4 regions of the Pantoea sp. X-Soil-MYKO-1289 genome follow, and region 3 is predicted to be linked to each of the others. Evidence: predicted binding sites of a transcription regulator. Region 3 holds the regulator's gene; each other region holds the start of a gene.
The links. Region 3 encodes PurR, which represses purine synthesis genes. Its sites were predicted from a motif close to CANGCAAACGTTTGCNTG; they were not measured.

Region 1: purE (5-(carboxyamino)imidazole ribonucleotide mutase) is a predicted target of PurR. The motif match lies at 4,600-4,617, and genes of this name have one in related genera.
Region 2: purM (phosphoribosylformylglycinamidine cyclo-ligase) is a predicted target of PurR. The motif match lies at 3,406-3,423, and genes of this name have one in related genera.
Region 4: guaD (guanine deaminase) is a predicted target of PurR. The motif match lies at 5,075-5,092, and genes of this name have one in related genera.

What each region holds. Positions count from the first base shown of each region.
Region 1 covers NZ_AP036004.1:1,128,225-1,136,098, forward strand. Annotated here, with positions in the region: gene ybbA (putative ABC transporter ATP-binding protein YbbA) at 1-485, shown strand, start outside; gene ybbP (putative ABC transporter permease subunit YbbP) at 482-2,899, shown strand; gene purK (5-(carboxyamino)imidazole ribonucleotide synthase) at 2,945-4,009, opposite strand; gene purE (5-(carboxyamino)imidazole ribonucleotide mutase) at 4,006-4,515, opposite strand; gene lpxH (UDP-2,3-diacylglucosamine diphosphatase) at 4,647-5,363, opposite strand; gene ppiB (peptidylprolyl isomerase B) at 5,363-5,857, opposite strand; gene cysS (cysteine--tRNA ligase) at 6,075-7,460, shown strand; gene ybcJ (ribosome-associated protein YbcJ) at 7,614-7,826, opposite strand; gene folD (bifunctional methylenetetrahydrofolate dehydrogenase/methenyltetrahydrofolate cyclohydrolase FolD) at 7,826-7,874, opposite strand, start outside.
Region 2 covers NZ_AP036004.1:3,016,524-3,024,397, forward strand. Annotated here, with positions in the region: gene bepA (beta-barrel assembly-enhancing protease) at 1-132, shown strand, start outside; gene arsC (arsenate reductase (glutaredoxin)) at 139-480, shown strand; gene hda (DnaA inactivator Hda) at 477-1,178, opposite strand; gene uraA (uracil permease) at 1,270-2,553, opposite strand; gene upp (uracil phosphoribosyltransferase) at 2,620-3,246, opposite strand; gene purM (phosphoribosylformylglycinamidine cyclo-ligase) at 3,485-4,525, shown strand; gene purN (phosphoribosylglycinamide formyltransferase) at 4,522-5,160, shown strand; gene pstB (phosphate ABC transporter ATP-binding protein PstB) at 5,419-6,186, opposite strand; gene pstA (phosphate ABC transporter permease PstA) at 6,199-7,839, opposite strand; gene AC6I7Z_RS14585 (ABC transporter permease subunit) at 7,836-7,874, opposite strand, start outside.
Region 3 covers NZ_AP036004.1:1,861,072-1,868,945, forward strand. Annotated here, with positions in the region: gene punR (DNA-binding transcriptional activator PunR) at 87-992, shown strand; gene purR (HTH-type transcriptional repressor PurR) at 989-2,014, opposite strand; gene cydH (cytochrome bd-I oxidase subunit CydH) at 2,300-2,389, shown strand; gene AC6I7Z_RS08935 (C40 family peptidase) at 2,437-3,237, opposite strand; gene AC6I7Z_RS08940 (Grx4 family monothiol glutaredoxin) at 3,600-3,935, shown strand; gene rnt (ribonuclease T) at 3,976-4,650, opposite strand; gene gloA (lactoylglutathione lyase) at 4,760-5,167, opposite strand; gene AC6I7Z_RS08955 (alkene reductase) at 5,279-6,376, opposite strand; gene AC6I7Z_RS08960 (TetR/AcrR family transcriptional regulator) at 6,425-7,021, opposite strand; gene eptA (phosphoethanolamine transferase EptA) at 7,061-7,874, opposite strand, start outside.
Region 4 covers NZ_AP036004.1:2,044,755-2,052,628, reverse strand. Annotated here, with positions in the region: gene AC6I7Z_RS09940 (glycine betaine ABC transporter substrate-binding protein) at 1-373, opposite strand, end outside; gene osmY (osmoprotectant ABC transporter permease OsmY) at 387-1,100, opposite strand; gene AC6I7Z_RS09930 (MDR family MFS transporter) at 1,400-2,866, shown strand; gene AC6I7Z_RS09925 (DUF1161 domain-containing protein) at 2,940-3,236, opposite strand; gene AC6I7Z_RS09920 (DUF1283 family protein) at 3,292-3,627, opposite strand; gene AC6I7Z_RS09915 (YnfA family protein) at 3,759-4,088, shown strand; gene ydfG (bifunctional NADP-dependent 3-hydroxy acid dehydrogenase/3-hydroxypropionate dehydrogenase YdfG) at 4,125-4,871, opposite strand; gene guaD (guanine deaminase) at 5,237-6,571, shown strand; gene dcp (peptidyl-dipeptidase Dcp) at 6,616-7,874, shown strand, end outside.

The DNA.
Region 1 (7,874 bases), 730 kb from region 3:
GGCTGCTGGGACAGCCTCTGCACCAGCTCGACGAAGAGCAGCGCGCCGCGCTGCGGGCGACGCAGGTCGGCTTTGTTTTTCAGTCTTTTATGCTGGTGCCGACGCTGAACGCGCTGGAGAACGTGCAGCTGCCCGCGCTGCTGCGCGGCGAGAGCGACCGTCGGAGCCGCGAGCAGGCGCGCGAGCTATTAACCCAGCTGGGGCTGGGCGAGCGGCTGATGCATCTGCCCGCGCAGCTCTCCGGCGGCGAACAGCAGCGCGTGGCGCTGGCGCGCGCCTTTAACGGGCAGCCCGGCCTGCTGTTCGCCGATGAGCCTACCGGCAACCTGGACCGGAAAACCGGCGACCGCATCGCCGATCTGCTTTTCTCGCTCAACCGCGACTACGCCACCACGCTGATTCTGGTGACGCATGACGAACAGCTGGCGGCGCGCTGCGACCGCCGCCTGCGGCTGCGCGACGGCAAAGTGTGGGAGGAGCGATGATCTGGCGCTGGTTCTGGCGCGAGTGGCGCTCGCCCTCGCTGCTGATTGTCTGGGTGGCGCTGACGCTGTCGGTGGCCTGCGTGCTGGCGCTGGGCGCCATCGGCGACCGCATGGAGAAAGGGCTTAGCCAGCAGAGCCGCGACTTTATGGCGGGCGACCGCACGCTGCGCAGCAGCGCGGCGGTGCCGGACGCCTGGCTGGCGAAAGCGCGGGAAGAGGGGTTAAGCGTCAGCGGGCAGCTCAGCTTTGTGACCATGACCTTCGCCGGCGAGACGCCGCAGCTGGCGGCGGTCAAGGCGGTCGATAACCGCTATCCGATGTTCGGCGATCTGCAGACCGATCCGCCGGGCCTGAAACCCGCGCCCGGCACGGCGCTGGCTGCGCCGCGGCTGATGGCGCTGCTAAACCTCAAGGCAGGCGACAGGCTGGATGTCGGCGACGCCAGCCTGCGCATCGCGGGCGAGGTGATTCAGGAGCCGGACGGCGGCTTCAATCCCTTTCAGATGGCGCCGCGCCTGCTAATCAACCTCGACGACGCGCCGAAGACCGGCGCGATCCAGCCGGGCAGCCGCCTGACCTGGCGTTATAAGTTCGCCGGCGAGCCGCAGCAGCTGGCGCGCTACGATCGCTGGATCCAGCCGCAGCTGAAGGCGGATCAGCGCTGGATCAGCGTAGAGAATTCCGAAGACGCGCTGGGACGCTCGATGCAGCGCGCCCAGCAGTTTTTGCTGCTCTCCGCCTTGCTGACCCTGATGCTGGCCATCGCCGCCGTCGCGGTGGCGATGAGCCACTACTGCCGCAGCCGCTACGATCTGGTGGCGGTGCTGAAAACGCTGGGGGCGACGCGGGGCGCGCTGCGTCGGCTTATCGTCGGCCAGTGGCTGGCGGTGCTGCTGCTGGCGGCGCTGTGCGGCGGGGCGCTCGGGCTGGGCGTCGAGGCGCTGCTGATGCAGATGCTGAAGCCGGTGCTGCCCGCGACCCTGCCGCCCGCCAGCGGCTGGCCGTGGCTCTGGGCGATCGGCTCGCTGTTCGCGATCTCGCTGCTGGTGGGGCTGCGCCCCTACCGACTGCTGCTGGCGACCCAGCCGCTGCGCGTGCTGCGACGCGATGCGGTGGCCGATATCTGGCCGCTGAAGCGCTATATCCCGGCGATGGGCGTGGTGGTGATTGCGCTGCTGGCGCTGCTGGTGGGCGGCAGCAAGATGCTGTGGGCGCTGCTGGCGGGCGTGGCGGCGCTGGCGGGCCTGCTGGCGCTGCTGGGCTGGGGCGCGCTGTTGCTGCTGCGGCGGCTGGTGGTGCGCAGCCTGGCGCTGCGGCTGGCGATCAACCGTCTGCTGCGTCAGCCGGGTATGACGCTGAGCCAGCTGGCGGCGTTTTCGCTCTCTTTTATGCTGCTGGCGCTGCTGCTGGTGATGCGCGGCGATCTGCTGGAGCGCTGGCAGCAGCAGCTGCCGCCGGACAGCCCAAACTATTTCCTGCTCAATATGACCCAGGATCAGGTGCCGCAGGTGCGCGCTTTCCTCGCCTCGCATCAGGTGAAGCCGGAAACCTTCTATCCCGTGGCGCGGGCGCGTCTGACCGATCTAAACGGCAAAGAGGCCGATCCGAAGCTGGACAACGCCCTGAACCGCGAGCTGAATCTGACGTGGATGGGCGAGCGGCCCGATCACAATCCGCTGACGGCGGGCAGCTGGCCGCCGCAGCCGGGCGAAGTGTCGATGGAGGCGGAACTCGCCGACCGTCTGGGGATGAAGCTGGGCGATACGCTGACCTTTACCGGCGATACCCAGACCTTTAGCGCAAAAATTACCAGCCTGCGCAAGGTCGACTGGGAGAGCCTGCGGCCTAACTTCTTTTTTATCTTTCCGCCTGGGGCGCTGGATGCGCAGCCGCAAACCTGGCTGACCAGCTTCAGGCTGAATAACGATCCGGCGCTGCTGGCGCAGCTAAACCGCGCCTTTCCGACGCTGAGCCTGCTCGATATCGGCAGCATTATGCGGCAGATCGGCCAGGTGCTGACGCAGGTGAGTCAGGCGCTGGAAATTATGGTGGTGCTGGTGACCTTCTGCGGCGTGCTGCTGCTGCTGGCGCAGATTCAGGTCGGGATGCATCAGCGGCGCCAGGAGCTGGTGGTCTGCCGCACGCTGGGCGCCAGCAAGCGATTGCTGCGTGCGACGCTGTGGTGCGAGTTCGCGCTGCTCGGCGTGGTCTCCGGCGTGGCGGCGGCGCTGGGGGCGGAAGCGGCGCTCTGGGCGCTGCAGCGCAAAATCTTCGACTTCCCGTGGCAGCCCGACTGGACGCTGTGGCTGGCGCTGCCGCTGGGCGGCGCGCTGCTGCTCTCGCTGTGCGGCGGCTGGCTGGGGGTGCGGCTGCTGCGCGGCAAGGCGCTGTTCCGGCGCGCGGAGTCGGCATAAAAAAAGCGGGCCTGGGGCCCGCTTGTAGGCTTTAGCGCTGGCTAATCAGAACTTCGCGACGGCCCAGGCGATGCCGCTGGCGTACTCCGGCGGCAGCATCGGCACCAGCGCCGCTAGCGCCGCGGTCAGCCGCGCGCTGTCGCTGTCGGTCAGGTTGAGGTGTCCGACCTTGCGGCCCGGGCGCACCTCTTTGTCATACCAGTGCAGATGCACCAGCGGCTGCTGCAGCCAGTCGCTGTTCAGCGCGGTGCCGATCAGATTGACCATCACCGACGGCGCGAACACCACCGGCTGCGGCAGCGCCAGGCCCAGCACGGCGCGCAGATGCAGCTCGAACTGGCTGATAGAGGCGCCGTTCTGCGTCCAGTGCCCGCTGTTGTGCACGCGTGGCGCCAGTTCGTTAATCAGCAGCCCTTCCGGCGTAACGAAACACTCCATCGCCATCACGCCGACGTAGTTCAGCTCCTGCATAATGGCGCCGAGCATCGCTTCCGCCTGCGCCTGCTGCGCGGCGTTTGCCTGCGGGAAGGCGACGCTGGTGCGCAGAATGCCCTCCTGATGCAGGTTGTGGGTCAGCGGGTAGAACACGGTACGGCCATCCTGACCGCGCGCGCCCACCAGCGACACCTCGCCGGAAAAATTAATGCCCTGTTCGACGATGCACTCGCCGTAGCAGTCGTCCGGCAGCGCGTCAGTTTCATCCGCACGCAGCCGCCACTGGCCGCGGCCGTCATAGCCGCCGGTGCGGCGCTTAACGATCGCCAGCTCGCCCAGCGAGGCGAACACCTGCGGCCACTCGCTTTTGTCAGCCAGCAGCTGCCAGGGCGCGGTGGCGAGATGCAGCCGATCGAGCAGCTGCTTCTGCGTCAGGCGATCCGCCAGACGCGGAAAAATATCGCGGTTCACAAAGGCGGGATGCACAGCCAGCTCGCGCGTCAGCGCGGTCTCCGGCCAGCGCTCGATTTCGGCAGTAATCACGCTCTGCGCAATCGGCAGAGCGTCCGGCTCGGCGTCGAGGCCGACCGGGTAGACGGCGATGCCCAGCGGCTCGCCCGCCTGGCGCAGCATACGGCCCAGCTGACCGTTGCCCAGTACGCAAACCGGCTTCATGCGTCCTCCCGCGGATCCGGGTTATTCAGCACCTCGTCGGTCTGCGCCTGGCGCCAGTCGCCGAGGCGCGCGGCCAGCGCCGCGTCGTGGATCGCCAGGATCTGCGCCGCCAGCAGGCCCGCATTGGCCGCGCCCGCTTTGCCGATCGCCAGGGTGCCGACCGGAATGCCGCGCGGCATCTGCACGATAGAGTAGAGGCTGTCGACGCCGCTCAGCGCCGCGCTCTGCACCGGCACGCCCAGCACCGGCACCAGGGTTTTCGCCGCCAGCATGCCCGGCAGATGCGCCGCGCCGCCCGCGCCCGCGATAATCACCTGATAGCCGCTGTCGGCGGCCGTTTCGGCGAAGCTGAACAGCTTGTCCGGGGTGCGGTGCGCGGAGACCACTTCAACGTGGAAGGGCACGTCCAGGCTGGTGAGGATTTCCGCAGCGAACTGCATGGTGGACCAGTCACTTCTGGAGCCCATTACAATAGCAATGCGGGCCGGGGCGGCGTTGGATGACATGCGGTCAACTCCTGTGAATAAACAAACGAACCTGGCCGGTCGGGCAGGTAAAGAAGGGCACAGAGAATAGCATGAGAAAGGCGGAAGGAAAACGGTTGCGTCGCCGCCTTTCCGGCACGATGAGCGCCGTTTTAAAAGTCGAATTCGATAAGGCTGATGCCGCTGGCATCGAGCTGGATCATCGAGCCGCGCTCGTGCCATGCGCCTAACACTGCGCGCTCGGCAGGCTCTCCCTGCAACCTGAAGCGGTGGATCGCCGGACGATGGGTGTGGCCGTGGATCATCAGGCGCGTCTGCTGGCGCACCATCGCCGCCTCAACCGCATCGGCGTTGACGTCCATAATGGTGAGCGACTTATGCTGGTTCGCCTGTTTGCTGCCGTCGCGCATGCGCGCGGCGATACGCTGGCGGATAAACAGCGGCAGGGCGAGAAACAGGCGTTGCAGCCAGCGCTGATGCACTTTGGCGCGAAAGCGCTGATAGCCCGCGTCATCGGTGCAGAGCGTATCGCCGTGCAGGATCAGCACGCGATGGCCGTAGCAGGTCAGCACCTGCTCTTCCGGCAGCAGCGTCATACCGCTGGCGCGGCCGTATGCCTTGCCGAGCAGGAAATCGCGGTTGCCGTGAATAAAGTAGACCGGTACCGGCAGCGCGCGCAGCGCGTCGGCGACCTGCTGATGCAGCGGGTTGGGATCGTCATCGCCGATCCAGGCTTCAAACAGATCGCCCAGGATATAGAGCGCGTCGCAGCGCGGCGCTTCACGCGCCAGAAAATGCAGAAAACCGGCGGTGATCGCCGGTTCTTCCTGGCACAGATGCAAATCTGCGATAAACAGGGTGCGCGACATTACTCGCTGACGGTAACTTTCTGGATGACGACGTCATCTTTCGGTACGTCCTGGTGCATGCCGCTGCGGCCGGTAGAAACCGCTTTGATTTTGTCGACCACGTCCATGCCTTCCACGACTTCTGCGAATACGCAATAACCCCAGCCCTGCAGGCTTTCGTCGCGGAAGTTCAGGAAGTCGTTGTCGGCGACGTTGATAAAGAACTGCGCGGTAGCGGAATGCGGAGCGGAGGTGCGCGCCATCGCCAGGGTGCCGCGGGTGTTTTTCAGACCGTTGTTCGCTTCGTTGCGAATTTCAGCTTTGGTCTCTTTCTGCTTCATGCCCGGCTCAAAACCGCCGCCCTGGATCATAAAGCCGTTGATAACACGGTGGAAAATGGTGTTGTCGTAAAAACCTTCACGGCAGTATTCGAGGAAGTTTTGCACGGTAGCGGGGGCTTTATCGTCGAAGGTTTTAATTACGATGTCGCCGTGGTTGGTCTGGAAAGTAACCATCATTCTCGTCCTGTAAAGGTTGTCGTCAGCTGTCTGACCGCCGCAAAGCGCGCTGGCCATTTTTGTCGACGCCTCTTATATCATAAATTCCAGTGACGCGTCAGCACGCCCGCGGCGCTCCTGGCACGCTGCCGTCGCGCAAGCGCGAAAAATACGGCACAATAACTGAATAACCTGATAAAAGTGTTTACCGCACTCGTCTAAACGGAACTGTTCAATGCTAAAGATTTATAACACCCTGAGTCGACAGAAAGAGGAATTCAAACCTATCCATGCTGGCGAAATCGGCATGTACGTGTGCGGTATCACGGTGTACGACCTCTGTCATATTGGCCATGGGCGCACTTTCGTGGCGTTCGACGTGGTGGCCCGCTACCTGCGCTACAGCGGCTATCGTCTCAACTACGTGCGCAATATTACCGATATCGACGATAAGATCATTCGACGCGCCAACGAGAACGGCGAAAGCATCGAAACCCTCACCAACCGCATGATTGGCGAGATGCACAAGGATTTCGCCGCGCTCGGCATTCTGTCGCCGGATCAGGAGCCGCGCGCCACGCGCCATATCGCCGAGATTATCGAGCTGGTAGAGCGTCTGATCGAACGGGGCCACGCCTATGTCGCCGACAACGGCGACGTGATGTTCGACGTGCCGAGCGATGCCGATTACGGCGCGCTGTCGCGTCAGGATCTGGAGCAGCTGCAGGCGGGCGCGCGTGTGGAAGTGGCCGAAGTGAAGCGCAACCCGATGGATTTCGTGCTGTGGAAAATGTCGAAAGCGGATGAGCCCGCCTGGCCTTCGCCGTGGGGCAACGGCCGTCCCGGCTGGCATATCGAGTGCTCGGCGATGAACTGCAAACAGCTCGGCGCGCACTTCGACATTCACGGCGGCGGCTCAGATCTGATGTTCCCGCACCATGAAAACGAGATCGCCCAGTCGACCTGCGCCCACGACGGTCCCTACGTTAACTACTGGATGCACTCCGGCATGGTGATGGTGGATCGCGAGAAGATGTCGAAATCGCTCGGCAACTTCTTTACCGTGCGCGACGTGCTGCAGCACTACGACGCCGAAACGGTGCGCTACTTCCTGATGTCGGGCCACTACCGCAGCCAGCTTAACTACGGCGAAGAGAACCTTAATCAGGCGCGCGCGGCGCTGGAGCGCCTCTACACCGCGCTGCGCCACACCGATCGCAACGTCGCGCCGGCGGGCGGCGAAGAGTTTGACGCGCGCTTCCGCGCGGCGATGGACGACGACTTCAACACGCCGGAAGCCTACTCGGTGCTGTTCGATATGGCGCGCGAGGTCAATCGTCTGAAAGGCGAAAACAGCGACGCGGCCAGCGCGCTGGCGGCAAAGCTGCGCGAAATTGCCAACGTGCTGGGCATTCTGCAACAGGATCCCGAGCAGTTCCTGCAGAGCGGCGCGCAGGCTAACGCCGACGACGTCGCCGAGATCGAGCGCTGGGTGCAGGCCCGCGCCGACGCGCGCAGAGAGAAAAACTGGGCGCAGGCCGATATCGCGCGCGACAAGCTCAACGAGCTGGGCGTGATTGTGGAAGACGGGCCGCAGGGCTCGACCTGGCGTCGTAAGTAACAGCGAAAAGGGCGCTCAGGCGCCCTTTTTTATGCTGTAGCGGCGGCTGCAAAGGCTGGCTTTTGCGGCATCGCGGATGGACGAGGGCGCTGTTCAGAAAGTGGCAGGGCGGGACGCCTGGCCTTGACGCCAGACTCCCGCTGGTCGCCGCCGTCAGGCGGTAACGGTGATGCGCTGTCCGGCGAACGCGACGGTCTGCCCGGCAACGATTTTGCAGCGCTTGCGGGTTTCCACCGCGCCGTCAACCGTCACTTCGCCGTCGGCGATAACGATTTTCGCCTGCGCGCCGCTCTCTACCCAGCCTTCCAGCTTCAGCAGATCGCACAGGTCGACGTGTGGGTGTTTACCCAGGCTAAAAGTCGCCATTATGCTTCCTCTTTATCGTGATAAGTTTCGCACGCGTGCAGCGTGTTT
Region 2 (7,874 bases), 1.2 Mb from region 3:
CAGGCGATTACCACGCTGAGCAGCGCCAGCGCGCAGGTGCCGGTCGGCAGCCTGAAGCAGGCGCGCTACGACGCGCGTATCGACCAGCTTCGTCAGTTGCAAACCCGCTTTAAACAGTATCAAAAAGGATAACCCAGCATGGTCACCATTTATCACAATCCGCGCTGCAGCAAGAGCCGCGAAACCCTGGCGCTGCTGGAGGCGAACGGCGTTAAGCCGGAAATTGTGCGCTATCTGGAGACCCCGCCGGATCGCGAGACGCTGCAAATTCTGCTGCAAAAGCTCGGCATGAGCAGCGTCCGGCAGCTGATGCGCACCAAAGAGGAGCTTTATAAAACGCTGCGGCTGGAAGAGGCCGACGAAGCGCAGCTGCTTGAGGCGCTGGCGGCGCATCCGGCGCTGCTGGAGCGGCCGGTGGTGATCAACGGCGAGCGGGCGCGCATCGGCCGGCCGGCGGAGGCGGTGCTGGAGATCCTTTAAAGCCCGAGCGTCTCTTTTACGAAAGGAATGGTGAGCTTGCGCTGCGCGCTGATCGAAGCGTGATCGAGGCGATCCAGCGTATCGAACAGCGTGCGCATTTCGCGATCGAGCCGTTTCAGCAGGAAACGGCCGACATCTTCCGGCAGCTCAAAGCCGCGCATACCGGCGCGCAGCTGCAGCGCCTGCAGCTTATCTTCGTCGCTCAACGGCTGCAGGCGATAGATCTGCCCCCAGTCGAGACGCGACGCCAGATCGGGCAGGTTGAGGTTGAGCTGGCGCGGCGGCCGATCGCCGGTGATAAAGAGTCGGGTTTTGCCGGTTTCCAGGATGCGGTTATAGAGATCGAAGATCGCCATTTCCCACGCCTCTTCGCCGGCGATGCATTCGATATTATCGATGCAGACCAGCGCCAGATGCTCCATGCCGTCCAGCACGTCCGGCACAAACCAGGTGCGTTTATCCAGCGGCACATAGCCGACCGCTTCGCCGCGCGCCGACATCTCCGCGCACGCCGCGTGCAGCAGATGGCTGCGGCCGCCGCCTTCGCGCGACCAGAAATAGAGATAGCTGCCGTGTTGCTGACTGAGGGCGCCTTTCAGCGCGGCAATAAGCGACGGATTTTCCCCCGGCCAAAAGCTGGCGAACGTCTCGTCGTCCGGTAAGTAAAGTGGCAGTGACAGTTGTGCCGGCGTGTTCAGAAGCACCTCAAAAGGAACAGGCAAAAAACGGGGCAAGTCTACCACAGTTTTCGCCGGGTGAGGATAACGGGCGTCCCTGCCCGCGCGGGGTTTAGTGGCCGCCCTTCTCTTCGGCGTCCAGCACCACTTCTTCCGGGCGCAACAGCGAGATCACGCGGAAAATCAGCGCCAGCAGCACGCCGACCAGCGTCGCCAGCGCCATGCCTTTCAGCTCTGCGGCGCCGATATGCACTTTCGCTCCGCTGACGCCGATGATGAGGATAACCGAGGTAAGGATCAGGTTTTGCGCCTTGCTGTAATCCACTTTGGATTCGATCAGCACGCGGATGCCTGACGCGCCGATGACGCCATAGAGCAGCAGCGACACGCCGCCCATGACCGGCACCGGGATCGCCTGAATCGCCGCCGCCAGCTTGCCGACGCACGACAGCAGGATCGCGATGATCGCCGCGCCGCCGATCACCCAGGTGCTGTAGACGCGGGTAATCGCCATTACGCCGATGTTTTCGCCGTAGGTGGTGTTCGGCGTCGAGCCGAAAAAGCCGGAGATCACGGTGGAAAGGCCGTTCGCGAACATTGAGCGATGCAGGCCGGGATCGCGGATCAGATCTTTTTTCACGATATTGGCGGTCACCACCAGATGGCCGACATGCTCGGCGATCACCACCAGCGCGGCGGGCAGAATGGTCAGCATCGCCGCCCACTCGAAGCGCGGCGTATAGAAGGTCGGCAGCGCGAACCAGGGCGCGTTGTAGACGGGCGTCCAGTCTACGATGCCCATAACGAACGAGAGCGCGTAGCCCGCCACCACGCCCACCAGGATAGGGATAATGGCGAGGAAGCCGCGGAACAGCACCGAGCCGAACACCGTCACGCCCAGCGTCACCAGCGAGATCGTAATGGTGGTGCTGTCGGGACTCGCGCCTTCCGCCGGCAGCAGTCCGGCCATATTGGCCGCCACGCCCGCCAGCTCCAGACCGATAACCGCCACGATCGCGCCCATCGCCGCCGGCGGAAACATTACGTCGATCCAGCCGGTACCGGCCTTTTTCACAATCAGCGCCACGATGCAGAACAGCGCGCCGCACAGAATAAAGCCGCCCAGCGCCAGCTCATAGCCGAGCGGCAAGAGCAGCAGCACCGGCGAGATAAAGGCGAAGCTGGAGCCGAGATAGGCGGGAATTTTGCCTTTGCAGATAAAAAGATAAAGCAGCGTGCCGACGCCGTTGAACAGCAGCACCGTCGCCGGGTTGATATGAAACAGGATCGGCACCAGCACTGTGGCGCCGAACATGGCGAACAGGTGTTGCAGGCTGAGCGGTATGGTTTGCAGTAGCGGCGGTCGTTCGCTGACGCCAATGGCGCGACGAGTCATCATTTATCCCCTTCAACGTTTATTTTTTTGCCAAAAAAAAGCCGACTCTCTGGTCGGCTGATTCAGTTACTTCGTTCCGAAAATCTTGTCGCCGGCATCGCCCAGCCCCGGAATGATATACCCTTTCTCATTCAGGCCGCGATCCACCGACGCGGTGTAAAGCTCAACGTCCGGATGCGCCTTCTCCAGCGCGGCGATGCCTTCCGGCGCGGCGACCAGAACCAGCACCTTGATGCTGCTGCAACCCGCTTTTTTCAGCAGATCGATGGTGGCGATCATCGAGCCGCCCGTGGCCAGCATCGGGTCGACCACCAGCGCCAGACGCTCTTCGATATTGGAGACCAGCTTCTGGAAATAGGGCACCGGCTCCAGCGTCTCTTCGTCACGGTAGACCCCGACCACGCTGATGCGCGCGCTCGGCACATGCTCCAGCACCCCTTCCATCATCCCCAGACCCGCGCGCAGAATCGGCACGACGGTGATTTTTTTACCTTTGATTTGATCGATTTCCACCGGGCCGTTCCAGCCCTCAATGGTAACGCGCTCGGTTTCCAGGTCGGCGGTGGCTTCGTAGGTCAGCAGGCTGCCGACTTCCGACGCCAGCTCGCGGAAGCGCTTGGTACTGATATCGTGCTCACGCATCAAGCCCAGTTTATGTTTGACCAGCGGGTGTTTGACTTCCACGATCTTCATTGGTGTTCTCCCGGAATGAGTTGAGCTAAAAAAAATCGCGGGATTATACCGCCTTTTCGCAAGCGCGCCATATGTCGTTGCGCAAAGAGGCGAAGTTTTGATCCGTTATTCAAGGATCGATGAAAATCGGCCGGCGCGCAATTTGACCAGGCAATGGGACTCGCAAACGTTTGCCTGCGCTGTTAGAATTGCCGCGCTTTTTGTTAACCACCAACCGCAATCGCGTGGGGATTCCGCAGTGACCGACAAGACCTCTCTCAGCTACAAAGACGCCGGCGTTGATATCGATGCTGGTAATGCTCTGGTTGATCGTATTAAAGGCGTAGTGAAAAAGACCCGTCGCCCGGAAGTGATGGGTGGGCTGGGCGGTTTCGGCGCCCTTTGCGCGCTGCCGCAGAAATATCGCGAGCCGGTGCTGGTCTCCGGAACCGACGGCGTCGGCACCAAGCTGCGTCTGGCGATGGATCTGAAGCGCCATGACGCTATCGGCATCGATCTGGTCGCCATGTGCGTGAACGATCTGGTGGTTCAGGGCGCGGAGCCGCTGTTTTTCCTCGACTATTACGCCACCGGCAAGCTGGACGTCGAGACCGCCTCTGCCGTTATCACCGGCATCGCCGAGGGCTGTCTGCAGTCCGGCTGCGCGCTGGTAGGCGGCGAAACCGCTGAAATGCCGGGCATGTACCACGGCGAAGATTACGACGTGGCGGGATTCTGCGTCGGCGTGGTTGAGAAGTCAGAAATTATCGACGGCTCAAAAGTGCAGGACGGCGACGTGCTGATTGCGCTGGGCTCCAGCGGCCCGCACTCCAACGGCTATTCGCTGGTGCGCAAAATCCTTGAGGTCAGCCAGACCGATCCGCTGACGAAACAGCTGGACGGCCGCCCGCTGGCGGATCATCTGCTGGAACCGACCCGCATCTACGTGAAAAATATTCTCAGCCTGATCGAGCAGGTGGATGTGCATGCGATTGCGCATCTGACCGGCGGCGGCTTCTGGGAAAATATTCCGCGCGTGCTGCCGGATCACACCCAGGCGGTGATCGACGAGAAGAGCTGGGAATGGCCCGCTGTCTTTGACTGGCTGCAGCAGGCGGGCAACGTCAGCCGCCACGAAATGTACCGCACCTTTAACTGCGGCGTCGGCATGGTGATCGCCCTGAGCGCCGCCGAAGCTGACAAAGCCGTAGAGCTGATGCGCGCCGCGGGCGAAAAAGCCTGGAAGATCGGCGTGATCAAGGCGTCAGATGCGGAAGAGCGCGTGGTTATCAACGCATGAAAAAGCTGGTTGTACTGATCTCCGGCAACGGAAGCAATCTTCAGTCCATCCTCGACGCCTGCGCAAGCGGGCGGATTAACGGCAGCGTCGCTGCCGTTTTCAGTAATAAAGCAACCGCTTACGGGCTGACGCGCGCGCGTGACGCGGGCGTGCCGGCCCATGCGCTGGCGGCGGGCGATTTCCCCGATCGTGAAGCCTTCGATCGTCAGCTGATGCGGGAGATCGACGCCTACGCGCCGGATCTGGTGGTGCTGGCGGGCTATATGCGCATCCTGAGCAGCGCCTTTGTCGCGCATTATCAGGATCGCCTGCTGAATATTCACCCTTCCCTGCTGCCGAAATACCCCGGCCTGCATACCCATCGTCAGGCGCTGGCGAACGGCGACGCCGAACATGGCACTTCGGTGCATTTCGTGACCGACGAGCTGGACGGCGGCCCGGTGATATTGCAGGCTCGCGTGCCGGTTTTTCCTGACGACAGTGAAGACGAGGTCACCGCGCGCGTGCAGCATCAGGAGCATGCGATCTATCCGCTGGTGATTAGCTGGTTTGTCGAGGGTCGGTTAGCGATGCGCGAAGGCAAGGCCTGGCTGGATAATCAGCCTCTGCCGCCGCAGGGCTACGCGTACGACTAAGGCATAAAGCTGTTTGATTCATCCGTGCTTAAGTAGATGGCATGGACCGATCGCCAGGCCGCTCAAGGTATCCCTACGCGCTCGGCCTGCGCGGACACGCACCTCCTCCCTGAGGTGCGCCCGTAAACGGGCCAGCGCTCTGCGCTGTTCAAAAACGCTCCCAGCGTTTTTGTCCCTGGCGCAGGACGCTTCGCTCTTCTGCTCATGCCAGCTACGTTTTGACGTTGTTAGCTGCCTGTGAGAACTCGTACCGCTACCTCAGCCGTAGCGCCCGGTAATGTAATCCTCGGTGCGCCGGTTGCGCGGCGAGGTAAAGATGCGGTCCGTTTCATCGAACTCCACCACCGCGCCCTGATGCATAAAAGCGGTGTAGTCAGAGACGCGCGACGCCTGCTGCATATTGTGGGTGACCAGCACCAGCGTAAAGTGCTGCTTCAGCGTGGTCATCAGCTCCTCAATCACCAGCGTTGAGATAGGATCGAGCGCCGACGTCGGCTCGTCCAGCAGCAGGACTTCCGGTTCGATAGCGATAGCGCGGGCGATCACCAGTCGCTGCTGCTGGCCGCTGGAGAGCGTCAGCGCGTTCTGCCCCAGCTGATCTTTCACCTCGCCCCACAGCGCCGCGGCGCGCAGTGCGCGTTCGCACGCCTCATTCAGCACTCGCCTGTCGCGCACGCCCTGCAGCCGCAGACCGTACACCACATTTTCATAAATCGACTTAGGAAACGGATTGGGACGCTGAAACACCATGCCGATCCGGCGGCGCAGCGCCGAGAGATCCTGCTCCGGCTGCATAATGTCGTGGCTGCCCAGCAGAATTTCGCCTGCGATACGGCAGCTATCCACCACATCGTTCATGCGATTAAAACAGCGCAGCAGCGTCGATTTGCCGCAGCCGGAAGGCCCAATCAGCGCGGTAATGCGCTTCTCGGGAATACGCAGCGAAATATCATGCAGCGCCTGACGTTCGCCATACCATAACGAAAGGTGGTTTAGCGTCAGCGCCGTTTCGGTATCGGGCATCATAGTCATCATCTTTTATTGGGTCATCAGCCGGTAGCGTTCGCGCAGCCGATGGCGCAGCGCCATCGCCAGCAGGTTGAGCGACAGAATAATCGTCACCAGCAGCAGCGCCGTGGCGTAGACCAGCGGGCGATCCGCCTCGACGTTGGGACTCTGAAAGGCGAGATCGTAAATCTGAAAGCCGAGGTGCATAAATTTGCGGTCAAGGTGCAGCCAGGGAAAGACCGCGTCGACCGGCAGCTCCGGCACCATCTTCACCACGCCCACCAGCATTAGCGGCGCGGTCTCTCCCGCCGCACGCGCCACCGCCAGAATCAGGCCGGTGAGCATCGCCGGCAGCGCCATCGGCAGCACCACGTGCCATAGCGTCTCCGCCTGGGTGGCGCCCAGCGCCAGCGAGCCCTGACGCAGCGAGTCGGGGATGCGCGACAGCCCCTCTTCGGTGGCGACGATCACCACCGGCAGCGTCAGCAGCGCCAGCGTCAGCGACGCCCACAGCAGCCCTGGCGTGCCGAAGGTAGGATTGGGCAACGCGCGGGAAAAGAAGAGCTGATCGAGCGTGCCGCCAGCCAGCCAGACGAAAAAGCCGAGCCCAAACACGCCATACACGATCGACGGCACGCCCGCCAGATTGACCACCGCAATGCGCACCAGCCGCGTCAGGGCGTTGCGCCCGGCATACTCATGCAGCCAGATGGCGGCGATAACGCCCAGCGGCATCACCACCAGCGACATCAGCAGCACCATCAGCACGGTGCCGAAAATCGCCGGAAACGCCCCGCTGTCGCTCTCGCCGTCTGCGGGTGAATCGCTGACGAAATGCCAGATCTGACGCAGCGCGTGGGTCAGCTTCTGCTGCGCGTTCATGGCGTTAGGACGCCAGGCTTCGACCACCTGCGCCAGTGGAATGGCGTGCTCGCGATGCTGCGCGTCGCGCAGGATCACCACGTCGCGCTGGCTCTCGCGCTGCAGATCGGCCAGGCGGCTGCTGAGCCGGGCGAAACGGCGCTGCAGCGCCGCCTGGTTTGCCTCGAACTCCGACAGCGCGCGCGTATCGAATTGCTGCTGCTGCCGCAGCCGATCGGCGCGCTCATCCAGCGCCGCCAGCTGATCGTTGAGCCGCGTCAGATCGACATGGCGAATGCGATGTATTTTATGCAGCAGTTCGCGCACCTGGTCCAGCCGCTGATGCAGAAGCGCGTCGGGATCGCGCGCCGTCAGCGCCTCATTATCTTCGCGCAGGCCGGCGAACCAGCCGTAGGCGTTGCCGCCGCTGCGCCGCTGCAGCACCATCACCTCTTTCGGCTGGCTGATCCTGAGCGCCTCGCGCGCATAGATCACGCGGAAATCGGGCGCGTCCCAGTCGCGGTTGCCGGTTTTGATCAGGTAGCGGTGAACGTGGCTGACCGGCGGCAACGCCTCGCCTTCCGCCGCGGGCGCGGGAAAGTGCGGCTGATGCTCGAGGGTTTCGCCCAGCAGCGCCGTGGTCTGCCCTTCCGGCTGCGTCAGCTGGTAGAGATCGACGCGCTGCGGCCAGAAGGCGCGCATTCCCTGCCACGCCAGCAGCGCAATCAGCAGGGTAAAGGCCAGCAGGCAGACGGCGACCGCGCCTGCGGTCAGCCAGCGCCAGCGGTCGTTTTGTCGCATCGTCTTCATGCCTGGCCCTCATGCTGCCCGTATCGCTGGCGCAG
Region 3 (7,874 bases):
ACGCGGCAAAGTGTAAAAGGGTGCGCCTGCCGCTGTGAAACGTTAATATTTGCAGAGTGCTGTGAAAATTTTTGAAAGGAAAAAGCATGTGGTCCGAATATGCGCTTGAAGTGGTAGACGCCGTGGCGCGCACCGGCAGTTTTAGCGCCGCCGCGCAGGAGCTGCATCGCGTGCCTTCTGCCGTCAGCTATACGGTGCGCCAGCTGGAAACCTGGCTGGCGGTGCCGCTGTTCGAACGGCAGCATCGCGAGGTGGCGTTGACCGCCGCTGGCGAGCATTTTGTGCGCGAGGGCCGTGAGGTTATCAAAAAAATGCTCGCTACCCGCAGACAGTGTCAGCAGCTGGCGAACGGCTGGCGCGGGCAGCTCAGCATCGCGGTCGATCGCATCGTGAAGCTGCCGCGCAGTCGTCAGCTGGTGACCGACTTCTATCGCCACTTTCCCGATATGGAGCTGCACATCAGCTATGAGGTGTTTAACGGCGTCTGGGACGCGCTGGCCGACGGACGCGTCGACGTGGCGATCGGCGCCACCCAGGCGATCCCGGTCGGCGGGCGTTTCTCCTTTCGCGATATGGGCGCGCTGAACTGGCGCTGCGTCGTGGCGCGCCAGCATCCGCTGACGCGGCAGCCGCAGCTCGACGACGACGCGCTACGCGCCTGGCCGTCGCTGGTGCTGGAGGATACCTCGCGCGCGCTGCCGCGGCGCATGACCTGGACGCTGGATAACCAGCGGCGACTGGTGGTACCGGACTGGCAGGCGGGGCTGGCGTGCGTGCTGGATGGCTTATGCGTGGCGATGATGCCGGGCCATCTGGCGCGTCCGCTGCTGGATAAGGGCGAGCTGGCGGAGCTGACGCTGCCTGCGCCCTTTCCGGAAAGTCCCTGCTGCGTGAGCTGGTCGGAGGCGCGCGCATCGCCGGCGCTCAGCTGGCTGCTCAGCTATCTCGGCGATGCGCGAACGCTCAATCAGGAGTGGTTAAGCGAGGATTAACGGCGGTAGTCGCGAAAAGGGCCGTCGCCGACCGAGCGGCGCTCAATCAGCGTGGGATGCACTTCGATGGTCTGCGACACTTCGCGTTTGCTGGTAATGCGGTCGAGCAGCATCTCCAGCGCCTTCTCGCCCAGCTGGGCTTTCGGCTGATGCACGGTAGTCAGCGCCGGCGTGAAGTAGCGCGCGTTGCGCACGTTGTCATAGCCGATCACCGAAATATCCTGCGGCACGCGCAGCCCCATCTCGTCGGCGGCGCAGATCGCGCCCATCGCCATAATATCGCCGCCGCAGAAGATCGCCGTTGGGCGCTGCTTCTGCTGCAGGATCTGCTGCATCGCCTGATAGCCCGATTCCGGCTCGAAATCGCCCTGAACGATCCACTCGGGACGTACCGCGATGCCCGCTTCCTGCAGCGCTTGCAAAAAGCCCGCATGGCGCCCGCCGCCGGTATTGCGCTCCAGCTGGCCGGGAATGGCGCCGATATCGCGATGGCCGCGCTCAATAAGATAGCGTCCCGCCAGATAGCCGCCCTGGAAGGCGTTATCGAGCACGGTGTCGGTAAAGTCGCCGCGCGATTCGCCCCAGTCCATCACCACCATCGGAATATTGCGGTTCTCTTCCAGCATCTTCAGCAAATCGTCCGGATACTCGGAGCACATCACCAGCAGGCCGTCGACGCGCTTTTGCGCCATCATCGACAGATAGGCGCGCTGCTTCTGCAGATCGTTATGAGCGTTGCCGAGAATGAGGGTATAGCCGCGCTCAAAGCAGTGATGCTCGACCGCTTCGATGATTTCCGCAAAATAGGGCGCTTCGCTGGAGGTGGCGAGCAGCCCCAGCGTTTTGGTGTGGTTGACCTTCAGGCTGCGCGCCACGGCGCTGGGCGAATAGTGTAATTCCTGTATCGCCTGCCAGACGGCGTTGCGCGTCTCTTCCGCAACGAAGCGCGTTTTATTGATCACGTGGGAAACGGTGGTGGTGGAAACACCCGCGCGCTTCGCGACATCTTTAATTGTTGCCATTGAAAAGAGACTCCAGAACTTATCAATAAGCCACTGATAAGCATAATGTTAAACGTTTGCGTCCGCTAAGAGAGTTTTCTGTTAATTCGCTACAGTTTTTGTCGGTGAAATACTCACTGGGCAGGACAAAACAGGGGCTGTTGCGTGCGAACGGCACGGGCGTTGCGTCAGTTGCGCAACAAAGCCGGGGATTCTAACAAGGCTTGCGGGATAAAACGAGATTTTTACCGGCAACTATGGGAAAATCGCATAAGACCCTGACAACTGTGTGGATAAGGAGAGGTAATGAGCACCGATTTGAAACTGGCATTAATGACTACCGGCGCGGCGCTGCTGATGATTGTGGCGTTTGGTTTTACCGCCGTCATGCACTAACAGAGAGCGATAAAAAAACCGGGATTATCCCGGTTTTTTTATGGCGTTTAGCGAATGGTTTTCGGCGTCATCACTCGTCGCGCGCCGATATAGTGACGCTGCCAGTAATCATCCGAAAGCCCGCTAATCTGGATATCTTTGCCGGTGCGCGGCGACTGAATAAATTTGCCGTTGCCAAGGTAAACCCCAACGTGGTCGGCGGTGCCGCGGCCGTTGATACGGAAGAAGACCAGATCGCCTTTCTCCAGCGACTCGCGCTTGACCGGCGCAGCGTCGCGCAGGTGATACATTTCGTTGGCGGTGCGTGGAATTCTGAATTTCACCAAATCTTTATAGGCGTACCAGACGAGGCCGCTGCAGTCAAAACCGGTATGCGGCGAGGTACCGCCCCACTGGTAGGGCTTGCCCAGCTGACCCATCAGTTTGGTCATCGCCGTTTCGCGCGCTTTCTGGTAGCGCAGGCGATGGGACTTGCTCATTTTGATGGTAGAGGTGTCGTCGGCATTCAGCTGCGGGAGAGTGGCGGCTTTTGCGGTGCTCAGCGTGCGCTGGCGGCCATAGCGTTTGTGAGAAGATTTAAGGGTTTTTTTCGTATCGGCGGCGGAAGGGGAAAGCTTAGCCGTTTCAATTTTCTTCTGCTTTTTCAGTTTGAGTTTTTGCGCAGTAGAAGGGCGCGTTTTTTTCGCGCTGGTTTTGACCGGTCGCCGTTTGCGGCGCTCATCTTCGCGCGCGCTTTTTTTCTCCGCCTTGTGCAGGCTGGCGTTAACCGGCGCTTGCGGCGAGGCCGAAGCGATGTTCATGAACAGCTGCGCGAAAGCTAATATAAAGAGCGTAATCAGTAATCGCATAGTCCGGTTACAGGGTTAGCGGTTACGACAACAGGCCGTAACGTGGTTAGAAAAATCTGATCGGAGATCAGCGCCGGGGCCATTCTAAGCCAGGTTTTTTTCAAAAGTTAAGCCATTTTTCTATTAAACTGTTACAGGGTTGCAGTTGAGTTTAAAATAAGCAATTTCAGCAGCTTATAGCAGCAAAGTTATTACCAGTTATGAACAGCTTAAGTTTTGATTATCGTCAGAAAAACGCAGATCTTTAGTAAAGAACTTAACAAACATGGCGGTTTCGCCTGGCAAGCGAGAAATTGTCGTTTTCAGGGACGGGGCGAAGTCGCTACAATAAACAAACACGAAGTAGGGAATTAAGGAAGGCAATTATGAGTACTGTAGAAAAAATTCAGCGCCAGATCGCAGAAAACCCGGTCCTGCTGTACATGAAAGGCTCGCCGAAACTGCCAAGCTGCGGTTTCTCTGCGCAGGCGGTGCAGGCGCTCTCTGCCTGCGGTGAGCGCTTTGCTTACGTGGATATTCTGCAGAACCCTGATATTCGCGCCGAGCTGCCGAAATACGCCAACTGGCCGACCTTCCCGCAGCTGTGGGTAGACGGCGAGCTGGTCGGCGGCTGCGATATTATCGTCGAAATGTTCCAGCGCGGCGAGCTGCAGTCGCTGATCAAAGAGACGGCGGAAAAGCACAAAGAAGCGGAATAAAAGAAGTGTAAAAAAAAGGCCGACGCAAGTCGGCCTTTTTTTACGCCTGCTCCGGCGCCGCTTCCGCGTCGTCGCTTGCCGCCATCGGCAGCGGCCAGCCGCCCAGCCGTTTCCAGCGGTTGACCAGCTCGCAGAACAGCGTCGCCGTCTGCTCAGTGTCGTAGAGCGCAGAGTGCGCCTGGGTGCTGTCAAAATCCATGCCTGCCGCTTTGCAGGCTTTCGCCAGCACCGTCTGCCCCAGCACCAGCCCGCTCAGCGCGGCGGTGTCGAAGGTGGCGAACGGATGGAAAGGGTTGCGCTTCAGCCCAGCGCGCCCGGCGGCGGCCATCATAAAATTGAGATCGAAGGTCGCGTTGTGCGCCACCATGATGGCGCGATTACAGTGGTGATCCTTGATGCCTTTGCGCACCATCTTAAATATGGCGTGCAGCGCCTCATATTCGCTAATCGCGCCGCGCAGCGGGTTGCTGGGATCGATGCCGGTAAACGCCAGCGCCTCTGGATGAAGCAGCGCGCCTTCGAAAGGCTCGACGTGGAAATGCAGCGTCTGGTCGCGATGCAGCCAGCCCTCTTCGTCCATTTTCAGCGTGGTGGCGGCGATCTCCAGCAGCGCATCGGTCTGCGCGTTAAAGCCTGCGGTCTCGACATCGATCACCACAGGATAGAAACCTCGGAAACGTTGATTCAGCGCGTTCAGGGAGTTCGTTTCAGACATCAGCATCTCATAGCAGAAAATAGGCAGCGCGCATTATGGCAAAAAAAAGAGGAGGGTGCAGCAGAAGGGAAAGCTTCAGCCTGCTGCCGCGCAGACTGAAGCGGCAAACTTAGTTGCCCAGGCCGTGACCGGCATGTTTATTTTCGATCAGCTCAATCTTGTAGCCGTCTGGATCTTCGACAAAGGCGATAATGGTTGAACCGCCTTTCACCGGACCCGCTTCACGCGTGACTTTGCCGCCCGCGTTGCGGATACGGTCGCAGGTCGCCGCCACGTCGTCCACGCCCAGCGCGATATGGCCATAGGCGTTGCCGAGATCGTAGCTGTCCACGCCCCAGTTGTAGGTCAGCTCGATAACCGCGCCTTCGCTCTCTTCGGTATAGCCCACGAATGCCAGCGTATATTTATACTCCGTGTTTTCGCTCTGACGCAGCACGCGCATGCCGAGAACGCGGGTGTAGAAGTCGATGGAGCGTTGCAGATCGCCAACGCGCAGCATGGTATGAAGTAAACGCATAACATCCTCTTTTATTAATTCGTCATCTTCTGATGACTCAAACGCTAAGTATAGCGGTGAAAATAGCAAAAAACGGGCGCTGGCGTAACCGTTGTCACGCCAGCGTCGCGCTTAAAGCGTCGGGTAGTCGGTATAGCCTTCCGCGCCGCCGCCGTAGAAGCTCTCCGGGCGCTGCGGGTTGAGCGGGGCGTCCTGCTGCAGACGCGCCACCAGATCGGGGTTGGCGATAAAGTCTCGGCCAAAGGCCACGGCGTCAATCAGGCCGCGCGCAATCAGATCGTCCGCTTTCTCCACGGTATAGGCGCCCGCGCCGATAATCACGCCGGGGAAGAGCGCGCGCACTTTTTCGCGGAAGGCGTCGCTGTAGGGCTTGCCGCCCGCCCAGTCTGGCTCGGAAAGGTGCAGGTAGGCGATATTGCGCTTCGCCAGCTCGCCGATATACCACAGCGCGGCTTTCTCTTCTTCAGGGCCATTATCCAGATTCTGGAAGCTGCCGATCGGCGAAACGCGAATGCCGATGCGGTCGGCGGACCAGTTGGCGATAGCGGCGTCGACCACTTCCAGCGCGAAGCGGCCGCGTTTTTCAATGCTGCCGCCATATTCGTCGGTGCGACGGTTGGAGTCGGGCGCCAGGAACTGATGCATCAGATAGCCGTGCGCCGAATGCAGCTCCAGCAGATCAAAATCCGCCTCGCGCGCATTGGCGGCCGCCTGGCCGAAATCCGCCACAATCTGTTTGATCTCGGCGAGGGTAAGCTCGCGCGGCGTCGAGGTCTCTTCGCGGTAGACGCTGCCGTCTTCCGCACGCAGCGAGGTGCGCGTGCCGGCGGCGATAGCAGAGGGCGCGACAGGCGCTTTGCCTTCCGGCTGCACGCTGTTGTGCGAAATGCGGCCGGTGTGCCACAGCTGAACGGCGCTGTGGCCGCCCGCCTCGTGAATGCCTGCGTTAATCGCTTTCCAGGCAGCAATCTGCTGCTGAGTATGCAGGCCCGGCGCGCCGGCGTAGCCTTTCGCCTGGAAAGAGACCTGCGTCGCCTCGGTGATGATCAAACCGGCGCTGGCGCGCTGACGATAATATTCGCCCATCAGCGGCGTCGGGATGTCGCCTGGCTCGATGCTGCGCAGACGCGTCAGCGGCGCCATAAATACGCGATTCGGTACGGTAATCGCACCCACTTTAAGCGGGCTAAACAGCTGGGTACTTGCCATAACAACTCCTGTAGTAGACCGGTCTGCTATAAAACGGCATTTTTAAAATCAGTGGGTTTGCAGCCACTGTTCGATAGTGCTCAATGCGAGGCGCAGCGGCTGCGGCTCGCGGGATAGCTTGCTCTGCAGGCTGGCGCCCAGCCACAAAATATAGATTACTTCCGCCATCTCGCGCGGCGCATAGGGCAGCTCCATCGTCTCCTGCCGCAGCGCCGCTTCGAGCGTTTGCGTATAAGCCGCGATAATGCGGCTGGCGCCGCGCTGCAGGGCGTCGCGCATCGGCTCGGAGAGATCGCAGACTTCCGCGGAGAGCTTCACCGCCAGGCAGCCGACGATATGTCCCTGTTCGCTGAACAGCTGCTCAGCCTGGCGAAAGTGCGCCAGCAGCCGCTCGCGCGGCGTGCCTTCGCCGTGCTGCAGCCGCGCTTCGACCTGCTGGTGCAGATGGAGAAAGTAGCGCTCCAGCAGCGCCACGCCAAACGCCTCTTTCGAGCGGAAATAGTAGTAGAAAGAGCCTTTCGGCACCTCCGCCAGCGTCAGCAGCTCGCTGAGTCCCATTCCGGTGAAACCGCGCTGCAGACAGAGCTGCTCGCCGGTGGCGAGCAGATGTTCACGGGTTTCGGTGCGTTGCAGCGTCTTGTTCATGGCGCTTAAGGTAGTAGACCGATCGGTCGGATGCAACCATTAGCCCGTTTTACGGCACGTACTGATCATGTCGAGCTGCGGCTGATATTCGCTGGTCTGGACGTTGAACATCCCCAGCAGCGTATGGAACAGGTTGTCCTGCGACACCTCTGCCGTCGGCGCCTGCTGGCGCAGGCAGGCCTGATTAATGCCGTAGGTTCTGGCGTAATCATCCGACATCCACAGCAGCAGTGGGATATGCGTCTGCTGAGACGGCGCAATCAGATAGGGCGCGCCGTGCAGATACATGCCGTGTTCGCCGAGCGATTCGCCGTGATCGGAGAGATAGACCAGCGCGACGTTAAAGCGATCGCTTAATCCCTTCAGCATATCGATGGTGCGGCCGATCATATCGTCGCTGTAGAGCAGAGAGTTATCGTAGGTGTTCATCAGCGCCTGATGGTCGCAGTCCTGAATCTGATTGCTGTCGCAGGTCGGCGTAAACTGGCGGAACTGCGGCGGATAGCGACGATAGTAGGCGGGGCCGTGACTGCCCATCTGATGCAGCACGATAATGCCGTCGTTGTTCAGGCTGTCGGTGTAGTTATCCAGCTGGTGCAGCAGCACGTCGTCGAGGCAAGAGCCCTCCTGGCACCAGGCGTTCAGCTTCCACAGCGTCATATCGGTATGCGGCACGCGATCGCAGGCGCCCTTGCAGCCGCCGTCGTTTTCGCGCCACAGCACGCTGACGCCCGCATGGCCGAGGATATCCAGCACACCGTCCTGATGATGGGCCAAATTAGCGTCATAGTGCGCGCGCGGCATATTAGAGAACATGCAGGGCACGGAGATGGCGGTTTCCGTGCCGCAGGAG
Region 4 (7,874 bases), 180 kb from region 3:
GAGCCGGGTCGAGCCAGACCAGCCCCAGCTTAGCGTCGAGGGCTTTCACCGTCTGATACGCCTCGTCAGAGGACATCGGCTTGTTGATGTGGTTGAAGATGATCAGCGAAGTGCCGGTATACTCCCAGGTCATATCCACCTGTTTATTGAGCATGGCGTTGCGGCCGATGGTGGTGGCGATATTGCGTTTCGGGATCACCTGAAAGCCTTTCTTCTGCAGCCATATCACCGTCATGGCGGAAAGAATATGCTGTTCGGTAAAGCTTTTGGTCGCCATCACCAGCGGCGCGGCGGCCTGCGCCGCCTGGCTAAATGCCAGCGTCGCGGCGAGGGCCACCGCGGTGCGTCTGAACCAGCGCGTCAGCGTCGTCATATCAGTCTCCCTGTTAAGCCGCGTGCGGGCTGAGAAAGCGGCCCAGCGCCGCCAGCAGCATGTCGAGCAGCAGCGCGAACAGCGCCGTGGCGACCGCGCCGAGGATCAGCGTGGGAAAATCGTTGAGGTAGATGCCGGGGAAAATCAGTTCGCCGTAGCTGCTGGCGCCGATCAGAAAGGCCAGCGGCGCGGTGCCGACGTTAATGGCGGTGGCGATGCGGATACCGGCCAGCATCACCGGATAAGCGTTGGGCAGCTCAACCTGACGCAGGCGCTGGAGTTTGGTCATGCCGATACCGTTCGCCGCCTCAATCAGGGCGGGCGGCACCGCGCTCAGTCCGGAATAGGTGTTGCGCACAATCGGCAGCAGCGAGGCGAGGAACAGGGCGAACAGCGCCGGTTTTTCGCCAATCCCCAGCACGACCATCGCCAGCGCCAGCACCGCCAGCGGCGGCAGCGTATTGCCGACGTTGAAGATCTGCATCGCATATTCGGCCCAGCGACGGGCAAAAGGACGACTCAGCAGGATGCCGCTGGGAATGCCGATCAGCAGCGCGAACAGCATCGACCAGAAAACCAGATAGAGATGCTGCTGACCGAGGTAGATCAGGTCGACGCGGCGCGCGCGCAGCGTCTCGATCCCCAGCCCCCAGACCAGCAGCGTCAGCACGCAGACTATGGCCAGCAGCGCGAGTCCGGCGCGTCTGACCAGCGAACCATTTTGCATTCTCGATCTCCCTGTTGTTTGTTGTGCAGGCGGACAATCACGTCGCCCAATTTTTTCAGGTATGGATAAAAAGCTATTAAGCCTATAGCAGCCTAAAAGAGGGGGCGCTACTTTTTATCGGCAAAATCAGACAGATAGAAACAGCCTGAACGGCGGTTAAAGCCGCGTGGCATCTGGTTTCAGCAGGAAATTAACTATTTTTAGCGGGTTAAGGTGACGCCGTCACACAACGTGCGCACGCCAGGCACAGCGGCAACGCGAATTTAGGCTAGCCTTGCTGAATAACAAAAGGGAGATGTATGACTGAGAGCGCACACCTGCAGGTCAGCCACCGCGGCTGGATCCTCTTCGCCTGTATGCTGGCGATGTTTATGGCCGCTATCGAGGTGACCATCGTCGCTACGGCGATGCCGACCATCATTGCCGACCTCGGCGGTTTTTCACAGTTTGGCTGGGTCTTCTCTGTTTATCTGCTGACGCAGGCGGTGAGCGTGCCGCTCTATGGCCGTCTGGCGGATATGTGGGGGCGACGCAAAATGTTTTTCATCGGCACCTCGCTGTTTCTGATCGGCTCGGTGCTCTGCGGCTTCGCACACAGCATGCTGTGGCTGATCCTCTTCCGCGCTTTTCAGGGACTGGGCGCCGGCGCCATTATGCCGCTCAGCTCCACCATCGTGGCCGATATCTATTCGCCGCGCGAGCGCGCCAGCGTGCAGGGCTGGCTCTCCAGCGTCTGGGGCGTGGCGGCGATCGTCGGTCCGCTGACCGGCGCCTGGCTGGTGCAGCACTTTAGCTGGTCGCTGATCTTCTGGGTCAATCTGCCGATAGGGCTGATTAGCATGGCGATGCTGGCGCGCTTTCTGCCGGCCCACTGCGTCGACGAGAAGCCGCAGCCGCTGAACGTCGCGGGCAGCCTCTGGCTGACGATCTGCGTCAGCGCGCTGCTGATGGCGCTGCTGCAGGCGGAGTGGCTCGGCTACTGGCTGGTCGCTTTTCTGGTTCTGGCGCTGTTCGCCGGCTGGCAGCTAAAAAGGCATGAGCTGCGCGCCGATGCGCCGCTGTTTCCGCTGGAGATCTGGCGTAGCCGCCTGATTATCGCCGGCAACGCCGGAAATCTGATTATCGGCGCGGCGATGATGGGGATCAGCGCCTTTCTGCCGACCTGGATCCAGGGCATCACAGGCGGCACGCCGCTGCAGGCGGGCAGCGCGCTGGCGATGATGTCGATCGGCTGGCCGCTCGCCAGCACGCTGAGCGGGCGGCTGATGCTGCATACCTCTTACCGGTTTACCGCCCAGCTCGGCGCGCTGCTGCTGGTGGCGGGCAGCGCGTTGCTGCTGCTGCTGCGCGCGGAAAGCGCAATCTGGCAGGCGGGCGCGACCGCCTTTATTATCGGTACCGGCATGGGGATGACCAGCACCACCTTTCTGGTGTCGGTGCAGAACCATGCGCACTACGATATTCGCGGCATCTGCACCGCGTCGATCATGTTCAGCCGCATGATGGGATCGGCTATCGGCACCGCGTTGATGGGCGCCGTGCTGAACCTTAACCTGGCGCAGCGGCTGCCGCACGCCGCCGATCCGGTGCAGCAGGTTATGTCGGCGCCGTCGCGCGAGGCGCTCTCCAGCGAGACGCTGCACCATATGGTGCAGGCGATTGCCGCCTCGCTGCACTGGGTATTCGTGGTGGCGCTGGTCATTGCGCTGTTTGCGCTGGGTGTGGCGTGGATGATGCCGCGACAGCGACCGGAACAGGCGGAATAGAAAAGGGCGACGGCGTCGCCCTTATTGAATGCCGACGCGGATAAGAATGGCCGGCTTTGTCAGCAGAGTAGGCTCACTGCGCAGGCGCATCCTGCGAGCTGCCTGCGCTGTCAGGCACGCTGCCTTCCTCGCCGCGTCCCACGCGCTTATAAACAATTTTCTGTGTGTCATTTTCGCAATGGCCCACTACCTGGCCGCCCGCCTGGTCAACCTGATCGTTAGGCACGATATCCAGCGAAAAACCCGATTCCGGGACGCCGTTCTGAATGATTTTCTGGCTGATGTCCGCTTTAACGGACTCGCAGGAGGCGTGCGCCAGCATCGGCAGCGCCAGTAAAGTTGCGATTAACATTCCGGTCTGTTTCTTCATCATCTTCTCCTTTTGCGTAGTGAACCTTACTGACTATAGCAGTCCCTGGAATAAATCAGGGGGCGACCGGTCGGCCGGTGCGGCGATCGAGGCAGCGCAGGGTATTGGCTTCCCAGTAAGCGTTGACGTTATAGCTCTTTTCGCAGGCGTCGCGAGTATCGAAGGCGCGATCCGCTTTATCGAACTCTTTCTCTACGCGGGTGTTCACCTTATGGCGCAGGTGCTGCGTGTCATTCCATTGCTCTTTGCTCTGGCGCGCGGCTTCATTACTGGCGGCGTTGTTGCCGTCTTCAATAATCAGGCGGCTGGTATTGGCGCTGGCCTGCACGGCGGTCAGCATCGCGCTGCCGGCCAGCAGCGCGGCGAACAGGGTCGGAAACAATTTTTTCATCGTCTTTTCCTTCGGTTAATGCCTGGCGCGCAGGGATGGTTCAGGGTTGCGGCAGACAGGGCTTAGTATATCATCGCGCTTTATTTGCTCACCAGTGGTGGGCGAGCTGTTTATCTTTGCGAGAGGATCCCATGCTGATCAAAACCGCGCTGCTCTTTTTTCTCACCGCCATTGCAGAGATTGTCGGCTGCTTTTTACCCTGGCTCTGGCTGAAAAAGAACGGCTCCGTCTGGCTGTTATTGCCTGCCGCGCTGAGCCTGACGGCCTTTGTCTGGCTGCTGACCCTGCATCCGGCGGCGAGCGGGCGCGTCTATGCGGCCTACGGCGGCGTTTACGTGCTGACCGCGCTGCTGTGGCTGCGCGTGGTGGACGGCGTGAAGCTTAGCGCATGGGACTGGAGCGGGGCGCTGGTGGCGTTTTGCGGCATGCTGATTATCGTGGCGGGCTGGGGGCGCGCCTGAGAGGAGACCAGCCCGGCAGGCTGGCCTCAGGCGTTGTCAGGGCTTGTGCACTTTCAGGCCGGCCTGCGTCTGGCTTACCGGCATCATCTCCAGGGTGTTGATATTGACGTGCTTCGGCAGCGTCGCTACCCAGTACACCGCCTCGGTGACATCTTCCGCCGTCAGCGCCGTCGCGCCTTCGTAAACTTTATCCGCTTTTTCATCGTCGCCTTTGAAGCGCACGTTAGAGAACTCGGTGCCGCCGACCAGGCCAGGTTCGATATCGGTTACGCGCAGCGCGGTGCCGTGCAGGTCGGTACGCAGGTTGAGGCTGAACTGGCGCACGAAAGCTTTGGTGGCGCCGTAGACGTTGCCGCCCGCGTAAGGCCAGTTGCCGGCGACGGAGCCGATATTGATAATGTGGCCGACGTCGCGCTCCACCATATCCGGCAGCAGGGCGCGGGTCATAAAGACCAGCCCTTTGGTATTGGTGTCGATCATATTTTCCCAGTCTTCGACGCTGGCGCGATGCGCCGGCTCGATGCCGAGCGCCAGCCCGGCGTTATTGACCAGCACGTCGATATTGCGCCACTCGGCGGGCAGCGAGGCGACCGCCTCTTCGATTGCGGCGCGGTTGCGCACGTCAAGCTGTAGGGTATAGAGGTTCTCGCCCAGCTCCTCTTTCAGCGCCTGCAGGCGCTCGGCGCGCCGGCCGCTGGCAATCACTTTGTGACCTGTTTCAATGAATCGGCGGGTGATACTTTGACCAAAACCGGCCGTCGCGCCGGTAACAAAAATAATCATCTCACTGTTCCTTAACACGTTTTTCAGTTGACCTGTTTTCACCATATCACTTCAACGGCGCCGCTGCGCGATAAAAGCGCGCGCGGGCTGTAAAGGAATTTTTCAGGCGTTGCGCTGCGCTATTGTGGCGCGCGCTGCACCAAAGAGGAGCAGAGGCGCACGCGTTATCCGCGGCGTTGTTTTAGCGCAGTTTGCCTGTCAGAGAGGCAACCGGTTGCGCATACGATACCGTTTCTGTCGCCGCGGAAAAAATGCTTTTTTCACATAACATATTGAATAGGCGACGGGTTCTGGCATGCGGGTTGCAATTTAACCTCATTCATCTGACCGTTAATCAGGTCCGCACGCGGAATAAAGGAACGAGTATGTCATCAACCCTTACGGCCATTCGCGCCAGCTTTTTTGATTTTACCGATGTGGCGCGGCAGCCCGAGGAGATTATGGCGCAGGCGCGCTATATCGACGACGGCGTGCTGCTGCTGGAGGCGGGGCGCATCTTCGGGCTGCATGCCTGGGAGGCGCTGCCGCAGGCGCCAGACGATGTTATCGATCTGCGCGGCCGCCTGATTGTGCCGGGCTTTGTCGACACCCATATTCACTATCCGCAGACCGAGATGATCGGCGCCTACGGCGAGCAGCTGCTTCAGTGGCTCAGCCACTATACTTTTCCGGTGGAAAGCCAGTACCACTGCGCCGATCACGCCGCCGCCATGTCCGCCTTTTTTCTGCAGCAGCTGCTGGCGAACGGCACCACCAGCGCGCTGGTGTTCGGCACGGTGCATCCGCAGTCGGTGGAGGCGCTGTTCGGCGCCGCCGAGGCGATTGAGATGCGGCTGATCGCCGGCAAGGTGATGATGGATCGCCATGCGCCGGACGCGCTGCTGGAGACGCCGGAGCAGAGTTATGCCGACACGCGGGCGCTGATCGAACGCTGGCACGGGCGCGGTCGGCTCAGCTACGCGCTGACGCCGCGCTTCGCGCCCACCTCGACGCCGGCGCTGCTCGAAAAGGTGCGTCAGCTGCGTCAGGAATATCCCGACGTCTGGCTGCATACTCACCTGAGCGAAAACCCGCAGGAGGTCGCCTGGGTGAAGTCGCTGTTTCCGCAGCACGACGGCTATCTTGACGTTTATCATCGCCATCAGCTCACAGGACGGCGCAGCCTGTTCGCGCACTGTCTGCATCTGGAGGATCATGAGTGGCAGTGTCTGCATGATACCGATTCCGCCATCGCCTTTTGCCCGACCTCGAACCTGTTCCTCGGCAGCGGGCTGTTTAATCTCAAGCGCAGCTGGCAGCAGGGGGTCAGGATCGGCATCGGCACCGACGTCGGCGCGGGCACCACTTTCAATATGCTGCAAACGCTCGGCGAGGCCTATAAGGTCGGGCAGCTGCAGCAGTATCGGCTCAGCGCGGCAGAAGCGTTCTACCACGCCACCCTCGGCGGCGCGCACGCGCTCGATCTGCATCCGCATATCGGCAACTTTGCGCCGGGCAAGGAGGCGGACTTCGTGGTGCTGGATCTGGCCGTCTCGCCGCTGCAGCGGCTGCGCATCAGCAACAGTAAAGATATCTGGGAGCGGCTGTTTGTGCTGATGACGCTCGGCGACGATCGCAACATCGCCGAGACCTGGGTTAACGGACGCGCGGTATGGCAACGCGACGAGACGCAAGCGCAGAGCGAGTTGTTGCGGGCGTAGCAACCTGCCAGGATAAATCTTTGCACGGTAATCAGGAGCGAGGCATGAACGTCAGACAAAATCCGTTTTTTCAGGTAAGCACGCTGCCCTGGCAGGCGCCGCCATTTGATCAGATTCAGGAAGCGGACTTTCTGCCCGCGCTGCTGGCGGGCATTGAGGAGAAGCGTAAAGAGGTGCAGGCGATTGCGCAAAATCCCGAGGCGCCTACTTTCGCCAACACTTACGAGGCGCTGGAGCGCAGCGGACAGCTGCTTGAACGCGTCAATCTGGTCTTCGGCGCCATGACCTCAGCGAATACCAGCGATTATCTGCAGCAGGTCGATGAAGAGATCGCGCCGCAGCTGACCGCGCTCAACGACGAGATCGTCCTGAACAGCGCGCTGTTCGCCCGTCTTGACGCTGTCTATCAGCAGCGCGAGACCCTGGCGCTCGATCCTGAATCGCTGCGGCTGGTGGAGGTGACATGGCAGCACTATCAGCTGTCGGGCGCCAGTCTGGAGCAAGAGGCCAAACAGCAGCTCAAAGCGCTCAATCAGCAGGCGGCGCGCCTCAGCACGCGCTTCACCAATAAGCTGCTGGCCGCGACCAAAGCGGGCGGGCTGGTGGTGCAGGAGGCCGAGGCGCTGGCGGGCCTGAGCCCGGCCGATTTAGCGGTGGCGCAGGCGGCGGCGCAGGCGCGCGGGCTGGAAAATGCCTGGCTGCTGGTGCTGCAGAATACTACCCAGCAGCCGGCGCTGCAGGCGTTGCGTTCGCGCGCGACGCGTCAGGCGCTGTTCGCCGCCTCGGTCGGCCGCAGCGAGAAGGGCGACGAAAACGATACCCGCGCGCTGGTGCTGGAGCTGGCCCAGGTAAGGGCGCAGCAGGCGCAGCTGCTGGGCTTCGCCAGCTTCGCCGAATGGCAGCTGCAGGATCAGATGGCGAAAACCCCCGACGCGGCGTTCGCCTTTATGCGTCATATCGTTCCAGCCGCGCGGGCGCGCGCCGAACGCGAAGCGGCCGCCATCCAGCAGACCATCGACCAGCAGCAGGGCGATTTTACTCTCGCCGCCTGGGACTGGAGCTTCTATGCCGAGCAGGTGCGCAAAGCGCAGTACGACCTCGATGAAAGCGAAATCCGCCCCTATTTCGAACTTAACAACGTACTGGAGAAAGGGGTGTTCTGGGCGGCGAACCAGCTTTACGGCATCCGCGTCAGCGAGCGTCACGATCTGCCGGTCTACCATCCTGACGTGCGCGTCTATGAGATCTTCGACGTCGACGACGCGCCGCTGGCGCTGTTCTATACCGACTACTTTAAGCGCGA